One region of the Paenibacillus sp. FSL R5-0378 genome, then DNA from elsewhere that is predicted to be linked to it. Evidence: riboswitches for the same ligand, from Rfam matches in the RefSeq annotation. Region 1 holds a riboswitch; each other region holds the start of a gene.

Region 1 (7,145 bases):
AATCTCGCCAATACGGTGCGCATGCGGGAGCACCGGGTCACGGATATGCTGGAGGAGCCAGGTTATTTAGACGAATGGCTCCACGATAATGAATTGCACGGCTTGAACAATACCGCAGGGGCAGCTTCAGCTGCGAGACGGCAAGACCTGCTGCCCGAACTGCTCCGTCTGCGCGGCGTGTGCCGGCTCGTTCTAGAAGACCTGGACCATGGCGGTGCCTTGTCGGATGAGGCATTCGCCGCCATGGAGGCCGAAGCTTCGCGGTTAGACGTGGCGCTCCGGGCTGAGCGGGATGCCCAAGGCCTCCCCCATCTCATCACCTACGGACAAACCGCCGTCCAAGGCGTGCTGTACCCCATCGTCCGCTCCCTGTTCGAGACGCTGGCAAGCGTATCTTCGGACCGCATCCGGATTTGCGAGCATGACGACTGCATCCTGCACTTTGTGGACACCTCCAAGAGCGGTAAGCGGCGCTGGTGCAGCATGGACACTTGCGGCAACCGCCATAAGGCGGCCGAATTTTATGCGAAGAAGAAGCAGCGCGGGCACTAAATTAAGCCTGGGATCGTCTGATGGACATCCCGGGCTTTAGTCAAATAAGCCTGTTGCCTTGTTCACTGCCCTTGATTTATATGGCGGACACTCTCCAGTTTAGCTCCTTTGTCCAACGACTTGTAGGAGTATGTCGATAGGTACGTTCTTCCGACCTCTAACAAGTTCCAAGTGTTTTCATTATCGACTTTAATTTTAACTGGCCATTCTTCTTTACTATGGGTTTTCTCGACGACAATCCAATATGTCGAGCCAATGAGCTGCTTATCGAGTATCGTTATGTCCCCTCCGCCAGACGTTGGCCCGGTACATGCTGTCAACATACACATGAAAAGCCATGCTGCAATTATTTTTTCAGGACCCTCTCCCCCGTTCCTGACTATTTCAATACCTAACGAAACCACCAAACAGCCTATCATTTATAAACAATGATGTTTGCATAAAGTTGCCTTACAACTCGGATTTAAATGCTATAATGGCCTTAATTTAGGGCAAACCCATTACTTATAAGTACTATGAAAAGGAGCTTATACATATGGCTAATAAACGTTTGGATCATGTCGGCATCGTCGTACGGGATTTGGAGTCAACCATTCAATTTTATACCGAGATCGTGGGCCTGGAGCTGAAAGGCCGGCTGACGCACACCAACGGCGTGTTCCAGCTGGCGTTTCTCGGCTTCGGGGACAGTAACGAGACGGAAATCGAGCTCATTCAAGGCTACAGCTACGACCTGCCGGCCGAGGGCACGGTGCACCATTTTGCGATCCATGTCGACGACATTCAGAAGGAATTTGAGCGGATTCAGGCGCTCGACGGCGTGGAGCTGATCGATCAGGAAATCGTGACCCTGCCGAACGGATACCAATATTTCTTTATCTATGGTCCGGAAAAAGAATGGATCGAATTTTTCCAGAGATAATCTGGAATCGGGAGGATGTCTGGACACCCCCATGGGGATGGACTATAATATGGGAGGAAAACAACCCGAAAACCTTATAGAATCCGGGGTGCTGGAATTGGCCGGCTGAGATTGTATCCCTTCAAGATACTGACCCTTTTAACCTGATCTGGGTAATGCCAGCGTAGGAAACCGTTTGTCACGGCTTACAAGCCGTGCTGATCTTGCGCATATGAAGCGTCCCGTTTACGGGGCGCTTTTTTCATTCATACTAGTGAAAAACGGGATTACGCCTTGCGAATGCTTCTATGATTCAGTCACTCAGATCGGCTTACGATTCTAAATATAACGGGGAGAGGGGATCACCGGTCGATGCTTCCACAGAAAGAATAAGAACGGCCGGACATCAAAGGAGAGAGAAAGCCATGAAGAACAAATCCATCGGCCTGCTGCTGGTCTGCATGCTCGTACTGGCGCTTGCCGGATGCGGCGGCAGCCAAAACAATACGGGCGGCGGAGAAGGAACATCCGCTTCCGACACCACGGCAGGCCAGGACAACACCGCAGCGAAGCCGCTGAAGGACGTCAAAGTCGTCCTCGACTGGACGCCCAACACGAACCATACTGGGCTCTATGCTGCCAAAGACTTGGGCTATTATAAAGAAGAAGGCTTGAACGTCGAGATCGTGCAGCCGGGCTCCACCGGCGCCGACGCCATGGTCGCTTCCGGCAAAGCGCCCTTCGGCGTAAGCTATCAGGAGAGCGTGACCCAGGCCCGCACGCAGGGCGTGCCGCTCGTCTCGATCGCCGCGGTCATCCAGCACAATACGTCGGGCTTTGCCGCACCGGTGGACCGGGGGATCAAGACGCCGAAGGATTTTGAAGGCAAAACCTACGGCGGCTGGGGTTCCCCTGTCGAAGAAGCTGTCATGGGCTCCATCATGGAGATCGACAAGGCGGATGTGAAGAAGGTGAAAATCGTCAACATGGGCGACGCCGATTATTTTACCGCCGTGAAGCGGGACATCGACTTCGCCTGGATCTTCTACGGCTGGACCGGAATCGAGGCGAAGCTGCGCGGCGAGCCGCTGGACATGCTGTATGTCAAAGATTATTCCGAGAAGCTGGACTACTACACGCCGGTTCTCGTAACGAACGAGAAGCAGATCAAGGATGACCCCGAGCTGGTTAAAGCGTTTATGCGCGCGACCGCCAAAGGTTATCAGTACGCGATCGACAAGCCGGAAGAAGCTGCCAACCTGCTGCTGAAGGACGTGCCGGACCTCGATAAGCAGCTGGTGATCGAAAGCCAGAAATGGTTAAGTCCTAAATATCAAGACGACGCAGCCCGCTGGGGCGAGCAGAAGGAACAGATCTGGAAGGGCTATTCCGACTGGATGTACGATCACAAGCTGCTGGACAAGCCGCTGGACGTGAAGAGTGCGTACACGAACGACTTTTTGCCGGAACAATAAGCCGCACATAACCTAAGAGTTACCGTAACCTATGAAGAGAGGAAGTAGATTCGCATGGCCAATACGCTGTTAAGCATTCAGGTGATCCCGAAGACGCCGGGCAACGAAGACTCATACGCCTACGTCGATCGTGCCATTGAGGTCATTCAGCAGTCCGGCGTGAAGCATGAGGTGCACCCGCTGGAAACGACGATGGAGGGCGAGCTGGAGGAGCTGCTGGACGTCGTGCGCAAAATGCACGAAGCTCTGGTGGCTGCAGGCAGCCCGAGTATCATCTCCCAGGTCAAAATCGCCCATAATCCCGGCGGAATCAGCATGGACAAGCTGACGGAGAAGTACCGTCCATGAGAAGCTGGTGGAAAAACGTATGGCCGCCCCTCGTGGCGGTCATCTTCTTTTTGCTCGTATGGCAGCTGCTGACCTCCCTGTTCCATATTGAACAATGGATTTTGCCTGCGCCGAGCGACATCGCCCGGGAAGCCGCGGCCGCTTCCGGCGGCTTGTGGGAGCATGTGTGGGCCACGCTGAAGCTGACCGTATTCGGCTTCGCCATCGGAACCGCCATCGGGCTGGTCATCGCACTGATTCTGCATTTGATTCCGTTTTTAAAACAGGCGCTGTATCCGCTGCTTATTCTAAGCCAAAATATCCCGACCATCGCCCTCGCCCCCCTGCTGATGATCTGGTTCGGCTTCGGCCTCCTGCCCAAGCTGATCGTCATCACGCTCGTCTGCTTTTTCCCGGTGGCGGTCGCCGCCCTGGGCGGCTTGAAGCAGACCGATCCCGTCATGATGAACTACATGCGCATGATCGGGGCGGGCAAGGGCCAAATCTTCGCCAAGCTGGAGCTGCCCCACGCGCTCCCTTCCATCTTCTCCGGCATTAAAATTGCCGCCACCTACAGTGTCATGGGTGCGATTATCGCCGAGTGGCTGGGGGCCGACAAGGGCATCGGCTATTATATGATGCTGCAGAAATCGGGCTACCGCACCGACCGCATGTTCGTGGCGATCATGATCATCGTCGTGCTGAGCCTGCTGATGTTCGGGCTGATTGCGCTGCTCGAAAAATGGTTCGTCCGCTGGAAGCCGAAGCAGGGCTAGCGGGCCAGGCCGGAAAGGAGAAATACCGTGATGAATAAAAAAACCGCGCCCGCGCTGGAGATCGTCTCCGTCAGCAAAAGCTTCAAAGAGAAGCGCCGAACACTGCCGGTACTCAGCGACATCTCGCTGACCGTGGGCCAAGGCGAATTCGTGTCCATCATCGGGCCGTCGGGAAGCGGCAAGAGCACGCTGCTGCACGTGATCGGCGGGCTGACCCGCCCGGATGCCGGCACCGTCCGGATGAACGGCGCCGAGGTAACCGGGCAGCAGGGGCATATCAGCTACATGCCGCAGCAGCCCGCCCTGTTCCCTTGGCGGACGATCGAGGACAATGTGCTGCTGGCCCAGGAGGTGCACGGCCCTGTCAGCCGGGAGGCCCGTGAGGACGCGCGGCGCTGGCTCGCCAAAGTCGGCCTGGCCGGCTTTGAGAAGGCGCATCCGCATACGCTGTCGGGCGGCATGCAGCAGCGGGCGGCTTTTCTCCGCGCGCTGCTCAGCCCGCAGGAGCTGATGTGCCTGGACGAGCCGTTCAGCGCGCTCGATGCGCTGACCCGCAGCGACATGCAGCGCTGGCTGCTCGACATTTGGGAAGAGAACCGCCGCTCGGTTCTCTTCATTACGCACAACATCGAGGAGGCGCTGCTGCTCTCGAGCCGCATTTACGTCTTCTCGAGCCGGCCGGCCGCGGTGCTGCACGCCATCGACGTACCGTTTCCGCGCCCGCGGCGCGAGGAAGTGACAGAGGCTCCCGAGTTTCTGCAGCTGAAGCGTCAGCTGAGCGAATGGATGCGCGAGGAGCAGCGAAAAATGCAGGCTGCACAGCAAGGAGGTTCACGCCAATGAGCGGCAACCACAGCGAAGTAAACCCTTCAAACGGCCATGAGTTGGTCCTCGACCGGGCAGCAGCGGCATCCGCATCGCCGGCGGAGGCGAACCTGCCGCCGCTCGCGCCCTTGATCGATGCCCATGTTCATCTCGATACTTATAAGGAGCACGAGACGCAGGCGCTGCTCGGGAGCCTGAAAGATGCAGGCGTCGCAGCCGTCATCGGCGTGTCCATGGATTTGGTATCGAGCCAAGCCAATCTGAGGCTTGCCCAGGCTTGGCCCGGGCAGGTCTATCCCGCCTTCGGCTTCCATCCCGAGCAGCCGCTCCCTGCCGACCGCGAGATCGACGCACTCTTCGGCTGGATGGCGGAGCATGCGGACGACATGGTCGCCGTCGGCGAAGTCGGCCTGCCGTACTACTCGCGGCTGGAGGCTGCCAAAGCCGGGCTTCCTTGGGATAACGGGCCGTACGAGGCGCTGCTTGAGCGCTTCGTCCGTTTTGCCCGGGACCATGACAAGCCGATCGTGCTGCACGCCGTGTACGAGGATGCGGATATCGCCTGCGATCTGCTGGAAAAGCACGGCGTCTCCCGCGCCCATTTTCACTGGTTCAAAGGATCGGCGGACATCGTGCGGCGCATGGCTGATAGCGGATATTACGTTTCGTTTTCGCCGGATATCGCCTATGAGGCGGAAATCCAGGAGCTCGCGCGCCGGTATCCCGCCTCCCAGGTGATGACCGAGACCGACGGGCCTTGGCCGTTCGAAGGGCCGTTTGCCGGTCAGATGACCCATCCCCGCATGACCGCAGAGGTGGCCTCGGTATGGAGCAGTCTTCGTGACGTCCCCCTGCCGAAAGCCAGGGCGCTGCTGCATGCCAATGCCTGTCGTTTTTACGGCCTTCCACGCTAAATCAAAAAAGGGTCTGCCCGCTACGGACAGGCCTTTTTCTTTTCCCTCTCCAAATTCAATTTCACCTATCTTCGGGTGTTATCCGCCAACGAGTGCCTCTCCGGTTTCAAGCAGCGTCTTTAAGCCTGAGAGCACGATCGGAAATCCCCTTTCAACAATTTTTGCGGTTTCACCGGCTTGTTCCATTTCATCATGCACAACGGTGACGAGGGTTAAGCCCATAAGGTCTTCATGTGAACCGATCTCCCACGTGATGCGTATCGGGGGCTCGTTTTTCGCCCCCGGAAACGCAACATACCGCCAACTCATCACGAGTTTACTCGGAGGATCGATGTCGAGAATGATTCCTTCCGCCCTCTTCTCTTCCCCGTTCCATAGTTCGAATGGGGACTCGATTTGCCAATCGGAACGGAAGGCGCAATGGTGCCAAAATTTTGACGTCTTGGCCGGATCCGTAATCGCTTGCCAAACCTGCTCGGGGGTTGCCTTAATCGCGATCCGACTTACATGACGGGGGTTGTTTTCCATTTTCATTTCACGCTCCAGTTCAAAAAAATGTTTTGTTTCGCTTGACACGTTACTTTTTGGTAACATATGATGAGGGTATCATAAGTGACTTTATAGTCACATGATAGCGCAAATGGATTTGTTTGTCAGCCGGCGGCATGCAAATCGCATAAAAAATGAATGGGAGCTGATCTTCTATATGACTGAACAGATGATGAACACTCCACAACATGAGGCAGACCGCCTTGATGAGGCAGGGATTCCGCCTATGCAGCTGCACCACATTGGGTTTAAAACGGCAAGGTTTCTGGAGATGCGGGCGTTCTATCGCACCTTCCTCGGGGTCACACCGTCCCTGGAAGTGGAAGGTATCGGTGGTTTTTACACCTTCGATCTGGCTCACCATCGCCTGGTTCTCTTCCATGATCCCGCATGTATCGAACAGGTACCCGCAAGCGCGGGCATGCATCATGTAGCGTTCCTCTACAGCATTGACGATCTCATGCGGACGTACCAACGTCTGAAACACAAGGGGCTGCTGCCGTACATGGCGATGAACCATGGTCCAAATACGTCATTCTATTACCGCGATCCTGACAACAATGCCCTGGAACTCCAAGTCGACAACTACGGACCTGACTTGCTCAAGGGTCTGGAAGCCATGCGCGCGCTTCAGCAATGTTCCAATCCCGTCGAAGCACTCGGAGTCATGGTGAATCCGGAAACCTTTTTGAAAGCCTGGCAGGAGGGAGCAACACTCACGGAGTTACACGAACGTTCCTACGCGGGCGAATTTGCCGAAGGTACACCTTCGATTCCAATATAAAGGCTGAGGTCTGAGAAAAAAGTACCTGTAAACACAGAGGAG
Region 2 (7,145 bases), 3.5 Mb from region 1:
ACGTCCTGCTACGGCCTCAATAATATCCGCGCTGAACAGCATACCGGTTTTGACCGCATCCACGCCGAGGTCGGTGCCCACGGCATCCATTTGTTCGGCTGCCGCAGCCGCAGGAAGCGGATATACACCTTGTACTCCGAGTGTGTTTTGAACGGTAATGGCAGTAATCGCGGACATACCGAATACGCCAAGCTCCTGGAACGTTTTAATATCCGCCTGGATGCCTGCCCCGCCGCCGCTGTCAGAACCGGCTACCGTCAATGCTTTCGGGATGCTCATTGCACAAATCCCCTTCCTGCCGACTCCAGAAGAGAGGTAATGGTTCCTTCCTCCAGCGGGTGGCGCTCCATCACAGACAACGCGTCGAGGAAAGCGATTTGGAAGCTTCCCGGCCCCTCCATGCCTGCCCGCTCAAATGCCCGAACGGCCGCTTCACCGTAGTAAGCCAAGGCGGCCGCGCCGGCGGACAGCAGATCGGGTTCGACCGCTCCAAAAGCGGCGATCACCGATGTCAGCAAGCAGCCGGTCCCGGTGACTTGGGTCAGCATCGGATGTCCGCCCCGAATCAAGTATCCCCTCGTTCCGTCGGTGATTACATCTTCTTGCCCGGTAATGGCGACGAGCGTCCCCAGACGGTGTGCCGCCCGTGCCGCCAAGTCGGCGGGAGCAGACTCCCCGGCCTCACCTGCGTCGACGCCCTTAATTGCACCGGATTCACCAATGAGATGGGCAACCTCCGCTGCGTTGCCCCGAACCAGTGACACGCGGACCTCACGCAAAATCCGCAGCGCAGCCTCCGTGCGAAATGCGGTTGCTCCCGCGCCGACGGGATCCAGGAACACCGGAACGCCATGATCGTTCGCCGATCGGCCGGCGATGATCGCCGCTTCCACCAATTCGCTGCTCAGCGTTCCGAGATTCAGGACGACGGCTTGGGCGACCCGAGCCATATCGGCCACCTCCTCTTTGGCATAGGCCATTACCGGGGAGGCGCCAAGGGCAAGCAGGCCGTTGGCCGTAAAGTTGGTCACGACCACATTCGTCATGTTGTGAATGAGCGGACGCTGCTCTTTTATCCGTAAAGGAAGCTGGATGAGTCCGGACGGAAACATATCGGCGGTCATCGTCCCACCCCTTCCGCTGCAGCCAGGGAAACCGGCCAATCCTCAAGCGTAAACGCCATTTCCCAGAACATGTACTCCAGCTGACAGCTGGTCAGAAAATGCTCCATCAGCCGTTTTTTTCTTGCGGGAGGCAGACCCTCCGCCCATTCGTCGAGCAGCCGCCGCAGCTGTACCGTCACGCCGCTTTCACGGTCCCCGTAAAAGTGCATCCATTCATAAAACGGATGGGATTTCTCCGGCTGGACTTCCTCCAGCAGACGTTGGCCGATTTCCGTATAGGTCCACGGGCAAGGTAACAGCGCAGCTACAATATCCTCAAGTCCCCCCTCATGGGCGACGTTCAGCATATGCCGGATGTAATGATTGGCCGATGGAGCCAGCGGATAGCCTTGCAGTTCCTCATATGCAACACCGGCGACATCACAAAAGTTTTGGTGGGGATGCGTTTCACTGTTCAAAATAAACGAAATCTGTTCGTTAAAAAGCGCGGTCGTCTGCCGGCAATCGCATCGGGATATGGCAATGCCATAGATCCGGATGTAGGCATTTAGATATTCAAAATCCTGCTTCACATAGTGAATCAGCTGCTCCTTGGACAAGGTACCTTCCGCAATCCCCCGTACAAACGGATGCTTGAAGATCGCTTGATAAATAGGATCTGCCGCGTGTCTCAATTCTTCGGTAAACCGGGCCATGATCATGCACCTCCGTTAATTTTGACGAAAATCGCATGTCGGGGCGCGGGGAAGCCAACACAAAAAAGCCGCCCCGAAATGGAGCGGCCGCTATTTGCAGTGTCATCCTGAATGTATCTCATCAAGAAAGATGCGTATGTATAGGCCTGCTCCACTTCCCTCCGCCGGTATTAACCGGATCAGGTTCAAAGGGTCCAAGCGATCACTTGTCTCAGCTGCCTCCGCAGCTCCCCTAGTGGATTTTCGTATGATATTTTACAAGTTCATGATTAACTGTAGCTCCGTTCGCCGGTGTTGTCAAACAAAAAAAGCTGCTGGCGGGATACCGGGAAAAAGCTTGTCGATCGTTTAAGCGGATTTCCTGCCACCTTCAAGTGTTTATCTTTTCAACGCGTAAGAAAGGATCATCTCGACGATAACGACAGCGGCATAAATGACAGCGGCTGTTCGATAACCCGATCCGTACAGCGCAGCCGCGGCCAGACCGAATACGATCAGCTGCAGCACAGCCCGGACGGGAAGCGTCACCGGGAAGGTCGCTTTCGGTGCGACATACATACCCCAAAAAACAGCAACAACGACCGGCGAGCCTATTCCTACCACGATACGGATCCACAAGGCGGTATCCAGTTTAAATCCCCACAGGCAAAAGGCTGCCAGTGCGCACAGCTCCATTAGAAAAAAGATAAGGTCGATCACAATCATTGCCAAACCCTCCATTTTGGGCCGGTCAGGGCCTTTGGAATGAAGCCATTCTCAGTAAAATTACGCCGATTGTTTCTTGCCTCTCGCGACGAAAACTCTTCCACTCTCACTACGGCCTGTGGGCTTTCACAATTAAAAAATGCGGGTGATGCAGAATCCGCTGGTAGAAGTCGGCCGACTCCGGCAGCCGCTCCAGAAACTCGGGAACCGGCCTTGGTTCGACAAGCTGGTCCAGTACAAACCAGCTTGACGTCATATTGACGATTTCCTGCAGGGGTCTGCGGAAGAACGTCACTTCAACGCTGCCTGCCTCTTTCTTCGTCCACCTGTCTACAAGCAGCTCCCGTACAAAATAATCCGGTCTCTTAAAAACGGTAAAGTCCATAAACGGATGATGCACCGAAAACAATAACGTTCCTCCAGGCTTCAATACCCGCTGAAACTCTCGGAACAAAGGATCCCAGTCTTCGATGTAATGCAGCGTTAGCGAACTGAGAACAAAGTCGAACTTATTAGCTCCGTATGGCAGCGGTTCATTTAGATCATGAACTTGAATCTCCGCTTGACTGCCGACTCTCCGTTTGGCCGCCTCCACCATATCGGGGCTGAAATCGATCGCCGATACCGATGCGCCCCGGGAAACGAACTTCTCGGTGTACCATCCTGCGGCGCAGCCTGCATCAAGGGCATGGAGTCCGGACATATCCGTTGGCAGCAGCTCCAACATGGCCGGACGCTCGTAGTATGCATTGGCACCGCTGTCCGAATCGGTATGCAGTTCATAGTCCTTGGCAAGCTTGGTATAAGCTTCAAGCACCCTCTCTTTCATGCAACCACCTCCGTAGACTCGCTATTCACCACCATATTATACCAACCAACAGAAAGGTTGGATATAAATAAACCAGTTTAATGTAAGCTGTGCATAACTTAATTGCCGCAGGATGCGTTATAAATAACAAGATCAAGTTTGAAGGCGGGGATTGTCTTTGTTAAAAAGCGTTTCTTTTTGGCTCACGTTATGTATGATCCTCACCTGCATACTGGATGCCTCCGGACAGGGTTTGGCCAACATCATACTGATCCGGCTGAATCCCTTGCTTGAAGCCTTGCTGCATGACCCAGTGTATTCGGGCTGGCTGTCCGATAAACACGCTTTCGTAACGAACAGTTACTTTATTCCCTTACGGTTCCCGGCGTATCTTCTCTCCATCGTCATGGCAGTCATCATCGGTGCGGCGGTTGATCTCCTCATTTACGGGATGAAGCGTGGATTGGCTCGCCGTGGCCATCCGAGGCCGACATCATGATCCCTAGATTCTGGTTTTCATGCTCGTACCACTTCCTCATTGCTCGTCCAGTAACGGTAAAAGGCTGCCTCACGGCAGCCTTTTACTCTTGATTTATTTGCTTTCAGCGGATTCCACGCCTCTGAAGCGCAATGCCTCTAGCTACAGGACGCTTGTCGTTCCAGCTTGTTGCAGACACTGCAGGAGGGCGTTATTGAAAAAATTCTGGTCGTCTTCATAACGGCTCGTATACTTATTGAGCATTCTGACACCCACGGCCTGATGTTCCGGGTAGACAACCACATGGCATCCTGCTGCTCCAGTAGCGTAGAACCAATCCGAGCGATGATACCACCCCAGTATACGGCGATCCGGATTCATCGCTTTCAACTCGTCACTGAGATGATAAAATGCCATAGGAATCAGCTGACGCCCTCCCGAGCTTCCCCGTTTCAAATGCAGGTACCCCCACTTGGCCAAATCCCTGGTGGTCGCATACATGTTTCTTTCATGCCCTTCATGGGATTCCAGACGAACCGTAGCATAGGCTGGATTCGTTGCATAGTCGCAGACAAGACTGGCCGTTGGCGCGGTAGCCCATATGGTTTCCTTGCAGCTGAGCGGCTTTAAAACGCGCTCCTCCAGAAACGCCGCAATAGACTTCCCTGACAAGGCTCTCACTACCTGCCCTTGAATCCCTTCCCTCTCCCATTGCATATCATGAAAAAATTTAGGGCCGGAAGCAGTCGCCAAATCACATAATGTCAACTGCCCCAAATCTTCACCGGGGTAATCGCTCAACACTTCTGCAACCGGGGTGGAGATCGGTACTCCGTTGTCCAGAGCCGCCATAGCCATTGCACAGGAGATATACGTTTTTCGGGTGGAGTAAATGTTGAACATGGAGGACTTCGTAACGGGAACCGCTCCTCCTTTATGATGATGAAATCCATGATATTGCTCATAGACGATCCTGTCGTTATGTATGACCAGAATGGATGAAGCTGACGCACCGTATTCGGTGCGTGCCTTTCGGACGACTTCATCCAATGGCTCAAATGCTGCTTGGTTAGGAACGCTGTCCAGATTCACAAACACTCCTCCTAATGATAATCATGATAGGAATATATGTTCGCCAACATCATGTAATTTTCCTGCTGCCCGTTACCTTTTTTATTCGCTTCGTTCCCGGTTTTCAAACCAACACATAACAGCAAGTCAGGAGCCTCCAGCCGGTCTCGGGGGTTCACCTCCGCCTTAGCGCCTCCTGCTGCGAGCGGTATTCGAGCGGCGCAACGCCCTCCATTTCCTTGAAGACCTTGGTAAAATGCTTCACGTTCTCGAACCCGGCCCGCTCGCTGATTTCGTACACTTTCAGGTCCGTGCTGCCGAGCAGCTCCTTGGCTTTACGGATCCGCAGCTTCCGCAAGTAGCTGACAAACGTCTCCCCCGTATACTCCTTGAAAGCTTGGCTGAAATACGAATAATTCAATGAGACATGATTGGAAACAACGGCCATATTCAAGTTTTCATGAAAATGCTCCTCGATATAGACGATGGCCCGCTGAATCTCGCTCTGGTCAAAATGCATCGACCGCATCCGTTTCACATAATCGCTCAGCAGGAAGAGCAGGCTCTCCAAACTATGGAAATAATCATGAAAATGGTTGAAGTTGTACAGATTCCCCACCTGCTTGTGGAGTTTTAAAATGTCGACGGATTCCTCGCCATAGGTTTGAAACACCTGGTCGAATACATGCTCATTAAAAGCATGGCTGATCCCTTCCAGATACCCGATATCATACTGAAGAATCGTCCGGATATCGAAAATATGCTGCAGCAGCCTGCTCAGCTCGGCATCCCGATCCAATCCGAGCAGGTTGGCCGTCTTCCGGATGTCTTCCAGCGGGATGCGGTAATCCGTCCGTTTGCCGGACAGTTCGGTGCTTCGAATGAGTCCCGGCATGTTTTGGAACAAAAAGTACTTCAACGCCCGGCCGGCCTGCTGGTAAGCTTTCTTCACCTCCCCTGCTCCCACCATCTCTTCGCTGATGCCGGCCCGGATGGCGCTGGACGACTGCCGGATGATTTCCTCTCCCAGCCGGTTGAACGGAGCAGCGGTGTCGGTAAACATTACGAGTTTGCCGTCTTTGTCGTAAAAACGGATATAACGTTCACCCGGAAGCCAGCCGATCATCTGGTCAACATAAGTGGTGAATTCATCCCAGCCGGCTTCCCGGTAGCGTTCCGGGACGAGGACCAGCGCGGCGTATCCGCCTGCATCCAGCCAATCCAATCCCGCCTGAAGGACCACATCCCGAATGGCGTGCTCGTCCATGCCTTCCTGCAAAAACAAATACTGCAGCCGGCTCACCGCATAATTTTCCTTCAGCGCCTTCGTTCCGCGCAGCTGATCGGCGATTTCCCCCTTGCGGATGCGTTCTTCGTCAAGGCGCCGCAGCGTCCGGAACAGCTCGTCACGAACGATCGGCTTCAGCAAGTATTCCTTCACATTGCAGCGGATCGCCGCTTTGGCATACTGGAAGTCGTCATAACCGCTTAGAATAACCAGATCCGGCCGCGCCTCCTGATCCTGTATACGGTTAATGAGCTCGATTCCGTCCATCACCGGCATGCGGATGTCGGTAATGACCAAGTCTATTTCCGTCTCGTCCATGACTTGAAGCGCCTGCTCCCCATTCGCGGCAAAGTACAGTGCGTAGTCGTCGCCGAATTCGCGGCGAATCATCGCTTTCAGGCCATCCCGGATATTTTTCTCATCATCAACGATTAGCAGATTGCACATGGGCAGGCACACCTCCCGCTAGAATTAGATAAGGCAGCGTCATCGTGACTCGCGTAAAACTTCCTTCGGCGCTCTCCACCCGGATCCCGTGCGACTTCCCGTAAAACATGACGATCCGCTGATCGACGTTCCGCAGTCCGATGCCGCTGCTTTCCCCGTCGTTCAGCTCCTTCCGCATTTGTTGATAGTCCGCGTCTTCCAGCCGGATCATCAGGTTGATCTTCTTCAGCTTGGATTCGGGAATCCCGTCGCCATTGTCACAGACCTCGATAATGATGCTGTCCCCCGATACATAAGCATGTATAGCGATTTCCAGCTTTTCGCCCTCGGAACGGGAACCCATTCCATGCTTAACGGCGTTTTCGACGATGGGTTGGAGCGACATCTTCAACACTTCCTGTTCCATATGGACCGGCGGAACGTTGATGTTCAGCACCAGATTGTTGTCGTACCGTATGTTCATGATGGCGATGTAGTTTTGGATATGCTCCAGTTCATCCCTCAGCCGCACATGGTTGCTGGTCCACTG
Region 3 (7,145 bases), 1.8 Mb from region 1:
GACGGATACCGGAGGCCAAGGAACGGATGAAGCGTTCTTTTGACACAAACAATCAGCATATGAGCACCCTGATGTACTGGTCGTCTACGGCAAATAAGCATCACTACGATCAGGGGAAGATCGACCCGGCCGAGCACCGCAAAGTGGTCAAAAACAATATTATATTCGACGGTTTTTTATTTCTTCGGTTAACTTGGCTTTATATTTTTGTGTATATCGTGCTGCAGTTGTTTTTTGACGTGCCCGTTATCGTCACGGGGGTGTTCGTGGCCATTCTGCTGTGGTATTTATACAGAACGTTAAGAGCACACCGGGTGCTATCAACCTAGATAATGGAGGACGACATGCGCAGCGATTACAAGAAGAAGCAAATCAAACAGCTGGAGCTGTACTTCCGCTGTCTCTCCAGCGTATGCATCGACAGCGTGCTGGCTTATTATTATGTGCCTTACGAGTTTTTGAAATTTGAGCGTTACCTCGGGAACCGGGTTTTGAAAAAGGGGCTGCGGCTCTGGGACATCAAGGACGCCGAGTCCTTAAAGACCCGGATTCGCTGGCTGCTGGAGGACGGGAACCGTGACGATTATAAGGCCTTGAACGCCGAACTGTCGGCGCTGCCGGAACAGGCACGGCAAAACTGGATGGAGGCGTCCAAAGATGATCCGGAATATGCGCGGATGAGCGTGATTCAGACGTTTCTGCCGCAGCTGCCTGCCGGAGAAATAGCTGCCTTCGGGGGTGGATGGGCGATTTTCTTGAGCCGGATCGGACTCGCTTACGGATATTTGACGAAGGAAGAGGCCTGGGCCATTAAATTGGAGGCGGCCGGGTACGTGCAGCAGCATTACCGCAGCTGGGAAGAGTATTTGATCGCATTTATGGCCGCCAGCCGCTTTTGGAAACCGGAGGAGCAGTTTGGGAATATGGTCCACATCATGACCCGCGGGCAGACGCTTCTGGGGATGGGTACCTTCGCTTCCCGGAAGGCGCCATGGGATATTCCGCTTGAACCGGGAGGCGAACGAGCAGCGTACCGCAAGGGATCAGCCAGCCTGGATGCCTGAGGCGGTGATCAACGGGCATGCGGGTACCAGGGCCTTTAAATTGTAGGGCTTAAGTACGTGGGAAGCTCTTATAGGGGGGAAATTGGATGTATACCTTGGAAGAACTCCGGAAGGCATTCCGGAAAGGGTCCAAGCTGAAGTATGTATTTTTCTGGGGGCACCAACCCGCGGCGGACGGATCTATTACGAAGAGCTGCTTCAGCCAGTGGTGGGAAGCGAAGTTTACCGTGGACGGTGTGGAATATGCAAGTGCCGAGCATTATATGATGGCGGAGAAAGCCAGGCTGTTCGGTGACGAAGAGATCAGGGAACAGATTCTCGCAGCCAGGCACCCGAAGCAGGCCAAAGATTTGGGGCGGAAGGTGAGAGGATTCGATCCGGCCGTATGGGACCGGGAAGGGTACTCCATTGTGGTCCGGGGAAACGAAGCGAAGTTTTCCCAAAACGACGATTTGAAGCAATTTCTGCTGGGCACCGGGCAGCGGGTGCTGGTAGAGGCAAGTCCCGTGGATTCGATCTGGGGCGTTGGGTTGGCCGCGGACGACGAAGCGGTCCTGAACCCGCTTCTGTGGAGAGGGAAGAACCTGCTTGGCTTTGCCTTGATGGAGGTTCGGGACCGTCTGCAGGCGGAAGAAGCCTAGCGGCATACGAAACATGCGTGTCGTGCGTGCGGGGCCTAGCGGGAGTGAAAAACTTGGCAGCAGTAATGAGCACGCTGGCAATGGGGAGCACGCTGGCAATGAGGAGCACATTGGATGAGCATGCCGTCAGTGAGGAGCCTGGCAGGAGTCAGGATCAGTCGATTGTGGAAAAAGGCTGCAAATCGAGGGTCATGCTAGATTGTGGGAAAAAGGCTGCGAATCAAGGGTAATGCTATATAGAGGTCACCCGGCCATGCAAAAAGGTCGTTGTCGGTTACTCGCGTAACGGGACAACGACCTTTTTATATGCCATAATTTTACGTTCGAGGAGGCGGTGTTTCGGCTTAGGTCAGTGCGCCTTCCTGCTTTTTAAAGAACGTACGCAGCGCCTGGTAGACCTCGCCCTTTTCCTTGATGACGTAATACATAAACTGGTCGAGCTTGATATTACGGTACGCGGACATCAGCGTGCTGCTCCGGTTGTACTGGTTGACCTCTCCGTAACCGAACATGTTGCTGACTTTAAGCAGCTCGCCAATCAGCCGCACGCAGCGTTCGTTATCGGAAGTCAAGTTGTCGCCGTCCGAGAAATGGAATGGATAAATATTGTACTTGGCGGGCGGGTAGCGCCGGTCGATGATTTCCAGCGCTTTCTGGTAGGCGGACGAGCAGATCGTGCCCCCGCTTTCGCCCCGGGTAAAGAAATCTTCTTCGGTGACTTCTTTGGCCTCCGTATGGTGGGCCACAAAGACGATGTCGACCTTTTCGTATTGGCGGCGCAGGAAGCGGGTCATCCAGAAGAAGAAGCTGCGCGCACAGTATTTTTCAAACGTGCCCATCGACCCGGACGTATCCATCATCGCAATGATGACCGCGCTGGAATGGGGAACGACGATGTCCTCCCACGTTTTGTAGCGCAGATCGTCGGGGCTGATATGATGAATTCCCGGCTTGCCGCTGGTGGCGTTGCGCCGCAGATTTTCCAGGATCGTCCGCTTCTTGTCGATGTTGGACTGCATGCCTTTTTTGCGGATGTCGTTGAACGTGATCGATTCGGTTTCGACTTCCTGCTGCTCTTTCGGCTTCATATTCGGCAGCTCCAGCTGATCGAACAGCATGTTCTCCAAATCCTCGAGGCTGATCTCGGCTTCCATAATGTCCTGGCCGGGCTGGTCGCCGGCTTTTTCGCCTTGACCCGGCTTTTGCACCGGATCCCTGCCCAGCACGTCTCCCACCTGGCTGTCACCGTCTCCCTGGCCGACATGCTTTTGCTTCTGGTAGTTATAAATGAAACGGTATTCATCGAGGCTCCGGATGGGTACCTTGATGATTTGCTTACCGTCCGACATCACGATGTTTTCTTCTGTGATCAGGTCGGGCAGGTTCTGCTTGATAATTTCCTTAACCTTCTCCTGATGGCGGACCTGATCCTGGTACCCTTTCCGGTGCAGTGACCAGTCCTCCTTGGACACCACAAACAGCGAATGATCGTCTGATGGCATGTTCAGGCACCTCCCATGTTCCCATACTCAGCACAAACTTTGGCTTGTTAAACATTTATATTCACGGGCGGGGACGATATGTGATGACGCAAGAGATAAAATAAGAAGTTTGCCGCACCCAAATATATGAAATTTTGCGAGAATCGCTGCTATGGATGAGATAAGCGTTCCGATGCCGGTGATCTCACGCTGGCTATTGCCAAAAGTCAGCAGTTTGGGCTATAGTGGTTGTGAAATTAAATAGGAATGCGGGTGCTGGATGAAGTCCGGCTGAGATGGCAGCCTTTTGCTGCGGACCGTTAATCTGATCCAGGTAATGCTGGCGTAGAGAATATCATTCGAATTGCGGTGCCATTCGTGTATTTCTCGAATGGTTTTTTTGTGTTAACCGGGTAAGAGGGCGCTTTCGCAAGACGAGGGCTTACCCTTCGCGATGATAGAAGCCGGCATGAAATGGAGGGAAAGGCAAAGGGAAGAGAGGAGAAGCAGTCATGGTCGATTTTCGTCTGTATGCGATTACTGGCGAGACGTTCCATCCGGGACGCCGGCTGGTGGACGTGATGGAGCAAGCTATTCGGGGAGGTGCGGACATCGTTCAATTCCGCGACAAAACAAGCGGCAGGGAAGAGCTGCTGCGCAAGGCGGCGGAGCTGCGGGAGCTGACCCGCCGCTACGGTATCCCTTTTATCGTGAACGATCACGTTGATATCGCGATGGAGGTGGATGCGGACGGGATTCACCTCGGTCAGGGCGATATGCCGATCTCGGAAGCCAGAAAGCTTGTCGGTTCCAAGATCATCGGCATATCCACCCATGCGATTTCGGAAGCGCAGCTCGCCGAAGCGGAAGGGGCGGATTATATCGGCGTCGGGCCGATCTATGCGACGGCTACGAAAGCGGATGTGGTGGATCCGGTCGGTCTTTCGTACATTCGGGAAGTCGCCGGGGTCATTAAAATCCCGTTTGTGGCGATTGGCGGCATCAAGCTGGGCAACGTGGAGGAAGTGATCCGGGCCGGTGCGAGCCGCGTCTGCGCGGTGAGCGAAATCGTCGGCAGCCCTGACCCGGAAGCGGTATGCCGGGCGTTCATTCACAAGCTTGAAGGTAGAGGAGGAGCGGCGGATGGAACTGGTCGTTAACGGAACAAAGCGGGAGCTGGCGGCCGAGACGGTAGCCGATGTCCTCCGCTTGCTGGGGCTGTCCGGCAGGCCGGTCATGGTGGAAGCGGACGGACAGGTGCTGAAGATCGAGCAGTGGGAGACGACTCCGGTTGTGCCTGGAATGAAGCTGGAGCTGGTCCATTTCGTAGCGGGAGGTTGAGGGGAAAAATGAGCAGAGATACTTGGCAGGTTGGCGGACAGGAACTGTCGTCGCGGTTGTTTTTGGGGACCGGGCTGTTCCCCGATCCTTATGTGCAGATGGAGGCGATCAAAGCTTCGGGAACCGAGGTGCTGACGTTCGCTATCCGCCGGATCCATCTCGATTCGGTGGAGGATGACTCGATTCTGCAGCATGTGGAGCCCCAGAAATACATCTATCTTCCCAACACCTCCGGAGCGACAACGGCTGATGAGGCGGTCCGGATTGCCCGCCTGGCGCGGGCTTCGGGACTCAGCGACTGGATCAAAGTGGAGATTAGCGCCAATAAGCGCACGCTCCTGCCCGATCCGATTGAAACGTTAAAAGCGACGGAAATATTGGTCAAGGAAGGTTTTACGGTACTGCCGTATATTTCCGACGATCCGGTGATCTGCAAAAAGCTGGAGGAAGCCGGGGCAGCCGCGGTTATGCCTGGCGCAGCGCCCATTGGGACCGGCCTCGGCATTCTGAATCCGTACCATCTCGGATTGATCGTGGAGGAGCTGTCGGTCCCTGTCATCGTGGATGCGGGGCTGGGGACAGCCAGCGACGTGGCGCTCGCGATGGAGCTGGGAGTCTCCGGCATTCTGATGAATACCCCGGTGGCCAAAGCCAAAGATCCCGTGATGATGGCCCGGTCGATGAGGCTGGCGGTTGAGGCGGGGCGTTTGGCTTACTTGTCCGGGCGGATTCCGAAGAAGAAATATGCTTCGGCCAGCAGCGGCCTGGAATCGCTCGTCATCGAATAATGAAAGATGGACAGGGGGCTGTAACAATGAGCGGAGACATCATCGTCATGGGCGGCGGCATCATCGGATTATCCTGCGCGCTGGAGCTGCGCCGCCGCGGCCTGCACGTCACGCTGCTCGAAAAGGGACCCTGCGGCGGGCAGGCCTCCGGTGCGGCGGCAGGAATGCTCGCTCCGTATTCGGAGAACATAGAGTCCCCGGACGAGTTCTTCCGGTTGTGCCGCGAGAGCTTGTCTTTGTATCCGCAGTGGCAGCAGGCGGTGAAGGACATCTCCGGCGTCTCCTTCGAATATGCCGAAACCGGCAGCTTGTACGTCGCGAGGCACGAGGCGGATTTGCTGGCGCTGGAGAGCCGGTTGGAATGGCAGCGGAGCTGGGGCTCCGGTGGCGAAATATTAACGGGGAGCGCGCTGTTCGATGCCGAGCCGGGGCTGACCCGCGAAGCAGTAGCCGCCCTGCGGACACCGGTGGAGAGCCATGTGTATGCCCCGGATTTGACGGAAGCGGTCAAGCGGGCCTGCCTGGCCTCAGGAGTGCAGATTCAAGAGCATCTTGGCCGGATCGAGCTGGCTGAATGGCGAGAGCGGGTTGCGCTGAGGGCGCAGAATAGCGAGCGGTTTGAAGCGGACCGGCTGCTGATCAGCACCGGTGCGTGGGTACAGGAGATGTCGGAACCCCTCGGTATCCGGATTCCTGTACATCCGATCCGGGGGCAAATTTGCGCCTACACTTGGAACGAGGAGCGCGAGCCGCTTCGGCATCTGGTGTTCACCAGCCAGGGGTACCTGGTCCAAAAAGCGAACGGGACGCTCGTGTGCGGCGCCTCGGAGGATATCGCCGGGTTCGATACTTCCGTCACGGACAAAGGGATCCGGCGGCTGACGGAGTGGAACAAGCAAGTGCTGCCTGTTCTTGGTGAGGTGCAGCCGTTTCACCGCTGGGCGGGACTGCGCCCGGCGGTGCTGGACGGCCGGCCGCTGATCGGGCGGCTGAACAATGCCGGCCATATTTTTGTGGCCGCGGGTCATTATCGCAACGGCATCCTGCTCAGCCCGGTCACCGCCGCGCTGATCGCCGATAGCGTGGAGGGCAAGCCGCTGCCGGAGTGGTGTGGAGCGTTCCGGCCGAACCGGTTCGGTGAGGTGCAGGCGGGCGCTTTTTCGGGCAAATAAAGGATTGGCGTCGTTAAATATTGATTGTTCTAGCTGATAAAAGTACGGACAATATAAAGTTATTCGTTTGGCATGAAGCACATGGCAAAGCAGGAATGCATTCCTGCTTTGTTTTTTTTCGGGCGTCGCAAAAGCTATTTGCAGCAGGTGCATCTTATATATCCATTAAACCCATATAATTGAAGTGATGATGTATCGTGACAATTAATGACAAATTTTGCGAAAATCCTGTAGTATACTGCAAGTAGTCCTATGCTAAATAGGTAAGAAGTTTCACAGGAATACATAAGGAGGTGTGGCTGCTTAGGGCCACGCGTGGGCAAGCAGTCCCGTCGGTTAAGAAAACATATTTTTTAGCAAGAGAGTTTAGAGCAACAAAAGAAGCAGGAATTCAGTTGGTATCAGGTTGTCTGGAACAGCCGGGAAGTCAGGAGGTTACCTGGTAGTCAGTAAGTTAGATGGTACCTGGGTATCGGAAACAGTCAGAAAGTTAGAAGGGATCAGGGAAGTTAAGAGATTTAGTAAATGCAAAGCATCATATTTTAGGAGATTTTAGGAGAACAGGAGCGGAAGAAGTATGTTCAAAGCGATGTTGATGACCCTTTTGGCCGGGGCGATGATTCTTGGAACGGCAGGAGCAATCGAGCAGCCCGTGCCG
Region 4 (7,145 bases), 6.0 Mb from region 1:
TCGGCCCCCGGCCTGTCCGTACGCCGCGGATCCGCAGCGCCTGCCTGCGGATGAGAAACTCCTCCCATACGATGGACAGCAGCCGGATCGACGCCATGAAGCTGTATGCGAATTTCGGGGGAAGGCGAAAATTTTGCATCAGCGAATAGAACAACTTGACGGACGGCGTGGTCATGACGAAGAGCAGTCCTTCTGCCGCAAAGGCAATCGCCCGGAATCCCAGGTGCAGCCCGCGGTAGAAGCTTTCCTCGGATACGCGGAACAGCCCCCACTGCCACCAGACGTGATCCCCTTTCCCGAAAAGGATCATCGTCAGGGATGAAGAGACGAATACGAGGCTGAAGGAGAGAACGAGCAGCCCCACCTTCCATGCCGGATAACCGCTGAGCAGAAACAGGAGGGCGATGTAGACCGCTGCCTGATAGACGGCAAAATCAATGCTTCGCGTCTGAATCGTAACGATAAACAACATGATCAGCACGGCGAGCTTCAGCGAGGGATTCGCCCGGTGCAGCCAGGTATGACGGCTCGGAGTCAAAAACCGGTTCATCCGCTCACCTCCTCCTGCGCATCCGAAGCTGCGCCTTCTCCCTCAAGCCTCCGCCTCCCGGACTTTATCGCCGTCAGGCTTCCGCCTTGGATTTCCCATACCTGGGTAGCGGCCAGCTCAGCGATTTCTCGCTCATGCGTCACCATAACGATCGCCGTGCCGCTGCGGCGAAGCGCTTCGCAGTATTCCAGGATGGCAAAGGCGTTGCGGGCATCCTGCCCGAACGTCGGTTCATCCAGCAGCAGCACCGCCTGGCGGCGGACCGCCGCGGTGGCAACGCTCAGCCTGCGTTTCTGTCCGGTCGAGAGCTGATACGGATGCCGGTTCTCCAAGCCGTGCAAATGAAACGTCTTCAGGCAGTCTTCGGCTTTACGCTCCACCTCAGCCCGCGACATGCCGCCCTGCATGTGAAGGGAAAAGGCCGTCTCCTCCAGTACTGTCTGGGCCACAAACTGAAACTCCGGGTTCTGAAACACGAACCCGATCCGGTCCGAAGGGCAGGTCCGCTTCCTGCCCCTTCCCTTCAGCAGCCTGCCTTCCAGCACGTAGCTGCCGGCTGTCGGAAGAAGCTGCATCAGGCTCAGCAGCAAGGAGCTTTTCCCCGCCCCGTTAGGACCCACAACAGCGACAAAATCGCCGGCATATACCTCCGCCTCTTCCACCATAATCGCCGGCGCATCTCCGCGGAGACCGACAAACCCCCGCAAGGAGAGGACCGGCGCCGCCAAGTCCGCACCTTGCTGCGGGGATTGCACCAGGCCGCTGTTCCATGTATCCCGGTGACGGATATAATCCTCCCAAACGCCGGGATACCAAATGCCATTTTCCTGAAGGGTCCGGCGGTACGCCGTGAAGATTTCGGCCGGCTTGCCGTCGGCCAGAATGCTTCCGTCCGGCGCGAACAGAACGATCCGATCGACCCAGTTCACGATTTCTTCGATCCGGTGCTCGACGATCAGCACGGTCCGTCCGGCCGATACACCGCGAACCGCCTCCCAAATTTGCTGTCTCCCCTCGGGGTCCAGCAGCGCCGAGGGCTCATCCAGCAGGAGCACTTCCGGTTCCAGCAGAAGGACCGAAGCGAGCGCGAGCCGCTGCTTCATCCCCAGGGACAGCCGTTCAATCGGAGTGTGCAGCTCTTCGAGGTCCAGGCCGACCCGTCCGAGCGCCTCCCGCATCCGCGGCACCATATCCTCCCTGGCTACTTGGCGGTTCTCCAGCACAAACGCCAGCTCCTCATCGACATACGGCATGCAGAACTGGGTATCCGGGTCCTGAAATACATACCCGCACGAGCGGGGCTTCCGAATGTCCGCATATTTGAGCGGAACGTCAATGACCGCCGGAATCAACCCGCCGAGCACCTGCAGCAGCGTCGATTTCCCGCATCCGCTTGGGCCGAGCAGAAGCACCTTTTCCCCGGCCGGCACGGACAGGGAAACATCCTTGAACACGAACGCCTTCTCACCCGGAAACTTCAGGCGCAGGTCCGTTACCGAAACGGCAATTTGCCCGCTCCCTTGATCCGTCCCTTGATCCGTCCTTTGATCCGCTCCTTGACCCGTCTCATGCACTGCCGAATGCTGCATCGTCGCGATACCCCGGTTAGTCTCAGTCATGATCGAGCGCTTCATAATCCTTGGCTGTCACCGGCCGGAGCAGCTGGGTTACTCCGGTTGCTTCCAAAGCTTTGGTCAGGGCATACGCCAGGTACCCTGCGAGTACCGCCGAGCTGATTAACCGCATCACGTACTTCAACACGATCATCCATGTCGAATAGTCCGTGACGTAGCCGTAGTACACATCCACCAGGAATGATCCCAATCCCGAAGCCATGCCGGCCAGCGCCGCTACCCCCATGGAGAATTTGCGGTAACGGAACAGGGCGAAGATCAGCTCCGCGGCTAGACCTTGCGCCACGCCGTAAATCGCCAGCTGAAGGCCCCATTCACTGCCGAACAGAATTTCTACGTGAGCCGCGGCAACCTCGGCCAGGAGGGCTACGCCCGGTTTGCGGATCAGCAGCGCGGCAAGCGTCGAAGCGAGGAACCACATGCCGTACATCAGCTCATCCGCTTGGAAAAACAGCGGCTTGAACAAGTCGTTCACCGAACCCCAAAAATGGTACACCACCCCGATCACGAGGGATAGCAGAATCGTCACGAGCAGGTCGCTTAGCTTCAGCCCCTTCGGCCGATCCATCTGCATCGTACTGCTGTTCATTTGACAACATCCTTTCTTTTTCCAAAATTGGGCAATAAAAAAACCCCCTGGATAAGCGAGGGAGATCGTCAAATAAGCCCATAGAAGGACTTGAATTCTCTACGCTGGCATTATCCAGATCAGATTCCCGGTCAGCAGCGGTTCATTAGCTGCACTCTCAGCCCGATTCGCTCGAGCTCCCGTATTCCCATATGTACACAGATGAACGCAAGGCGCGGCATCGCCGCCTCCTGGTCCCGGAGCCATCGCCGTCCAAAGCGATAGATGCTTGGGTTCGATTCCGTGTAACAGGCACCTCGCCGCGATGAGTCGACGTCGGGCCCGTATTGATTCCAAAATACATGATCCTCGAAGGATTGGCAATACCATTTTTCTCCGGGGCGGTTTTCAGGATTTGTTGCATATTGATTTGGTAGCCGTTCTATGTCAATATATTCAGAGTGCTACAGGCACGTATGGAAGGGAGATTAGGCATGACAAAGAAATTACTGCGGCTCATGACAGAGCTCTCCTCGCGAAAGTGGCTCTCTTCCATGATGGGACGCTTCTCGCACAGCCGACTCAGCAGAGGGATCATCCCTACGTTTATCAAAAGCTATCAGATCCCGGCGCATGAAGCGGAGAAAGAAATCTATGAATACCGCACGCTCAACGAATTTTTTTCGCGGCGGCTGAAGCCCGGCATGCGTCCAATTCACGAAGGCGAGCACGTACTCACGAGCCCCGTCGACGCCAAGATCACCGCAATGGGTGAAATCACCTCAGGCACGATTATGAACGTGAAAGGGCAGGATTATTCGGTGGCGGAGCTGCTTAATTTCTCTCCCCACCTGGAGTTATATAAACATGGCTATGTCTTTGTGCTGTACCTCAGCCCTACCGACTATCACCGGATCCACTCTCCAATCACAGGCGTGAAAGTGGAGAGCGAGCATATCAAGGGCCGGTGCTACCCGGTCAATGATTTTGGCATGACCCAGATGAAATCCGTGCTGTGCCGCAATGAGAGGCTGATAACGTATATTAAGGGAGCCCTGGGAGAAGTCGCGGTCGTCAAAGTCGGCGCCATGAATGTCAGCAGCATCCGCTACGACGACGAAACCGCCAATTCCTGGCGTAACGGCGATCCGCTCGCCTATTTTGAGTTCGGTTCTACCGTCGTGCTGCTGATCCAGGACGGCGCATTCACCCCGCGGACAGACCTCCGGACCGGAGATCATGTCCGCATGGGCCAGCTGCTCGGTCAGCTGCACCCGCATAAAGGCTGAACCGGAAGCGAATCCGGCTCAGCCTTTTTTGCTTAGGAGCGCGAGCATAATCCGCTGAAACCACCGGCCCGGAAGCAGCTGCTTGGCCTTCATCGTCCAGCGTGTGCCGGCAGGCAGCGCATAACGGAATGCCGGCTTGTTCATACGTGCGATTCTCGCGATTAGCCGGGCCACATCGGCCGGATCGCCGCGCTGGCCGGCGTTGTCACGGGAAAAGGCCATCACCTGGCTCAGCATCCGTTCGTAGGGTGACCGCTCGGCGGCGCTCATCTGCGCAAATCCTTTGTCCCAAATGGCCGTTCCGTACGAACCCGGCTCCACCACCACGACATCGACGCCGAATGGCCGCATTTCCAGGGCAAGGCATTCGCTAAATCCCTCCACAGCAAACTTCGACGAGACGTAGGGGCCAAAACCGGGAAATCCGACAGCCCCGCTGACGCTGCTGATCTGAATGATTTTTCCCTGATGGGCCTCCCTCATCGCGGGAAGAACGGCCTGGGTGACCGCAACCATCCCGAAGAAATTCGTTTCCAGCTGCGCCTTCCACACGTCCATCGGAATCTCCTCGATCATTCCTCCGTATGCGGTACCTGCATTGTTCACAAGCACGTCAATGCGTCGGTGGGATTTCAGGATGCCCGATACCGCCTCAAGCACCTGTCCCCCGTCCGTCACATCCAGCCTAACCACGTGAATATGCTGTCTTACCCCCGCCGTCTGCGCAGCGTCCATCAGCTCCCCGCTCGCTTCCAGTCTTCGCATGCCGGCAAAAACCGTGTATCCGGAGGCGGCCAGCTCCACGCTGGCCAGCAGCCCGAAGCCGCTGGATCCGCCCGTGACCAGCGCGACCGGCCTCTCATCATGTCCTCCCAATTGCGCTCCACTCCCCGTTCAGATGTTATTTCGCCGGAAACAAAAACGGCTCTTCTGCCAAGTAGCTGCGGATCGCGGACAGAATATACCCCTTCTGTTCCTTCAGCGACGGAATTTCCTGCGGATTGCCGGCGTGAAACGCCTGATTCTCCAGGACCGCCTGCAGGAAAAAGGTTTCCAGCATGGACACGCTCTCCTTCGGAAGAAGTCGCATGCTTTCGTACCCGTCCAGCAGCATGCTTCGCTGTGCCGGGTACAGACCGATGAGCGCCTGCGCCAAGTCGTATGCATAATAACCGAACCCGCAGCGGCCAAAATCTATAGGGCAAGGTTCCCCGTCCGTGAATACAACGTTCCCTTCGTGGAGATCCGCATGGATCATACCGTACCGGGAAGGGCCCGGAGGCCATGCGGCGATCCGCCCTCTGATTAGGTCCGCCGCCTGTACATAAAGCGCCCATTCATCGGAACTCAGAAAGGCGCGGTGCCGCCGTTCCAGCCGCTGCATATCTTCTGTCAGGCTCGCAGCCCCCCATTCGGGTCTGACGAACCCTTCCGGCGGAACAAAGCTCTGCGCAGCCTGATGGAGCCTGGCCATAAGCACGCCCATCCGGTACACCTGCCTGTCATCGAGGCCGCCCTCCGCCTGCTCCCCTTCGATCCAGCGCAGCAGCGTCACCGGCCAGCCCTGGCTTCGGTCCGCCCCGCAGATCGCCACGGTATTCCCTTCCTGGTCCGCTACGCCTTCCGGAACCGGCAGGCCTTGGGAAGAAAGCCAATTCAGCCACATCATTTCCGAACGGATGGCCGGTACGTCGGCCGACACCGGATGGATCCGCAGCAAAAATTTGCCGCCGGACCGCGCGCTCACCCGGTACGTAATATGGTCTGAAATTTGAATAAATTCCGCATGTTCCTCCTTAATGCCAAACTTCTCCAGTGCGGACATCAGCACCTGCTCCGCCTGAACCAGCAGGAGGCGCAGGCTGTCCTCCGAATTTGCTCCGAATGCTTCATTCATTTCGCTATCCTCCATCCTCTGCTTAACACCTTGCTCCCACAGCATACCATAAGCCGGCAGGCCAGGGGAGGGCGCAACCGCGAACCGTATTCTCCGCGTAATCGGTACTACTGACCATTTCAATCTAATGATGCGCGCACAAAAAAGCAGCGGCGGGCTGGCATCCCGCGCTGCTCTTAGACATCATTTATATCATGTGTGATGAAGTTCATAAAAAAGGTTAACGAGTGGGGTTAAAACCATACGTCGCTCATGATGCTGACCGGTCTGAACCGGCGCATCCGGTTACGGCCGTTCCCCCGCGCCGCCGCAGCTGCGGCATACCCGTCACGCCTGCGAATCCGCCGTCTGCTCATCCGACTCTTTCCTCCCTTCGTTTATTCGGTGCATTTGCAAGCTTGAAGCTTATTACCCGAAAGGGGAAGACCGCGAAACAGCAGGAAACAATTACCGGATTTCGGACGGATTCTTGCCCGTATACTGCTTGAATTGCCGGCTGAAGAAAAAAATGTCGCGGTATCCGAGCGCATCGGCCACCTCCGTGACGTTCATACCGGCATGCAGGAGCAGATGCTGCGCCCGGTCGATCCGCGTCCGGATAATGTAAGATTGAACAGGTGAGCCGATCAGCTCCTTGAATTTGATCGAGAAATACCGCGGCGACAACCCGGCGCGGGCGGCCAGATCCTCGACCCGGTGCGGTAAGCCGGGATGCTGCTGAATGTAATTGGCGATCTCGTGGATCACCTCGGTCAGCTGGTTGCTGACCTTCTTCTCCTCCGGCTGCTGCCGGTCGTGCCGGAGCAGATGGATCATCAGCTGCTTCAGGATGAGCTGCCCCTCTTCCTGGGCGGCGAAGGTGTTCACAAGAAACAGCCTGACGTAACGGGCAAGCATGTATTCAAAGTCAACGGTTTCCGTCAGCTTCCGGTACGGCAGCGGAATATCCGTCACAGGCTCGGACACCCGAAAATGGCTGTAAGTCAGAACGAGCGGCTTCTGCGGATTGTGCGTGGCGCTCGTGTGGTCTCCGGGCCTGAACAAGAAGCAGCTCCCCTTGCCGACCTCATACGGTTCGTCATTCCGGATGACGGTCCCTTCCCCGCTCCATACGTAAAATAAATCGTAATTTTCCAGCGCCTTCTCGCGCTTCTGCCATTTCCAGCCGGGCTCGCACACAATTTTGGCGAGGGACGGCAATATTTCA

Evidence for each region. A riboswitch is a leader RNA that binds a small molecule or an ion and turns the genes downstream of it on or off. The one in region 1 is predicted to bind thiamine pyrophosphate.
Region 2: linked by a shared signal. The riboswitch ahead of tenA (thiaminase II) and the one ahead of MKY74_RS01680 (ABC transporter substrate-binding protein) in region 1 are both predicted to bind thiamine pyrophosphate.
Region 3: linked by a shared signal. The riboswitch ahead of thiE (thiamine phosphate synthase) and the one ahead of MKY74_RS01680 (ABC transporter substrate-binding protein) in region 1 are both predicted to bind thiamine pyrophosphate.
Region 4: linked by a shared signal. The riboswitch ahead of MKY74_RS29570 (ECF transporter S component) and the one ahead of MKY74_RS01680 (ABC transporter substrate-binding protein) in region 1 are both predicted to bind thiamine pyrophosphate.

Annotation. Positions count from the first base shown of each region.
Region 1 covers NZ_JBBPAY010000001.1:368,797-375,941, forward strand. The annotation lists gene MKY74_RS01670 (CGNR zinc finger domain-containing protein) at 1-552, shown strand, start outside; gene MKY74_RS01675 (VOC family protein) at 1,088-1,474, shown strand; TPP riboswitch at 1,549-1,661, shown strand; gene MKY74_RS01680 (ABC transporter substrate-binding protein) at 1,879-2,928, shown strand; gene MKY74_RS01685 (thiamine-binding protein) at 2,983-3,276, shown strand; gene MKY74_RS01690 (ABC transporter permease) at 3,273-4,031, shown strand; gene MKY74_RS01695 (ABC transporter ATP-binding protein) at 4,062-4,874, shown strand; gene MKY74_RS01700 (TatD family hydrolase) at 4,871-5,770, shown strand; gene MKY74_RS01705 (SRPBCC domain-containing protein) at 5,849-6,304, opposite strand; gene MKY74_RS01710 (VOC family protein) at 6,411-7,103, shown strand.
Region 2 covers NZ_JBBPAY010000001.1:3,850,830-3,857,974, reverse strand. The annotation lists gene thiD (bifunctional hydroxymethylpyrimidine kinase/phosphomethylpyrimidine kinase) at 1-279, opposite strand, end outside; gene thiM (hydroxyethylthiazole kinase) at 276-1,124, opposite strand; gene tenA (thiaminase II) at 1,121-1,819, opposite strand; TPP riboswitch at 1,959-2,063, opposite strand; gene MKY74_RS18045 (YrdB family protein) at 2,198-2,524, opposite strand; gene MKY74_RS18040 (class I SAM-dependent methyltransferase) at 2,634-3,353, opposite strand; gene MKY74_RS18035 (hypothetical protein) at 3,511-3,831, shown strand; gene MKY74_RS18030 (serine hydrolase domain-containing protein) at 3,973-4,902, opposite strand; gene MKY74_RS18025 (response regulator transcription factor) at 5,057-6,616, opposite strand; gene MKY74_RS18020 (cache domain-containing sensor histidine kinase) at 6,594-7,145, opposite strand, start outside.
Region 3 covers NZ_JBBPAY010000001.1:2,210,914-2,218,058, forward strand. The annotation lists gene MKY74_RS10410 (tetratricopeptide repeat protein) at 1-329, shown strand, start outside; gene MKY74_RS10415 (DUF1266 domain-containing protein) at 345-1,064, shown strand; gene MKY74_RS10420 (NADAR family protein) at 1,151-1,705, shown strand; gene MKY74_RS10425 (hypothetical protein) at 1,759-1,935, shown strand; gene yhbH (sporulation protein YhbH) at 2,050-3,207, opposite strand; TPP riboswitch at 3,446-3,555, shown strand; gene thiE (thiamine phosphate synthase) at 3,699-4,346, shown strand; gene thiS (sulfur carrier protein ThiS) at 4,330-4,527, shown strand; gene MKY74_RS10445 (thiazole synthase) at 4,536-5,315, shown strand; gene thiO (glycine oxidase ThiO) at 5,342-6,487, shown strand; gene MKY74_RS10455 (S-layer homology domain-containing protein) at 7,065-7,145, shown strand, end outside.
Region 4 covers NZ_JBBPAY010000001.1:6,370,657-6,377,801, forward strand. The annotation lists gene MKY74_RS29560 (energy-coupling factor transporter transmembrane component T family protein) at 1-550, opposite strand, end outside; gene MKY74_RS29565 (ABC transporter ATP-binding protein) at 547-2,169, opposite strand; gene MKY74_RS29570 (ECF transporter S component) at 2,162-2,773, opposite strand; TPP riboswitch at 2,853-2,966, opposite strand; gene asd (archaetidylserine decarboxylase) at 3,247-4,041, shown strand; gene MKY74_RS29580 (SDR family oxidoreductase) at 4,060-4,917, opposite strand; gene MKY74_RS29585 (phosphotransferase enzyme family protein) at 4,943-5,938, opposite strand; gene MKY74_RS29590 (hypothetical protein) at 6,172-6,294, opposite strand; gene MKY74_RS29595 (AraC family transcriptional regulator) at 6,386-7,145, opposite strand, start outside.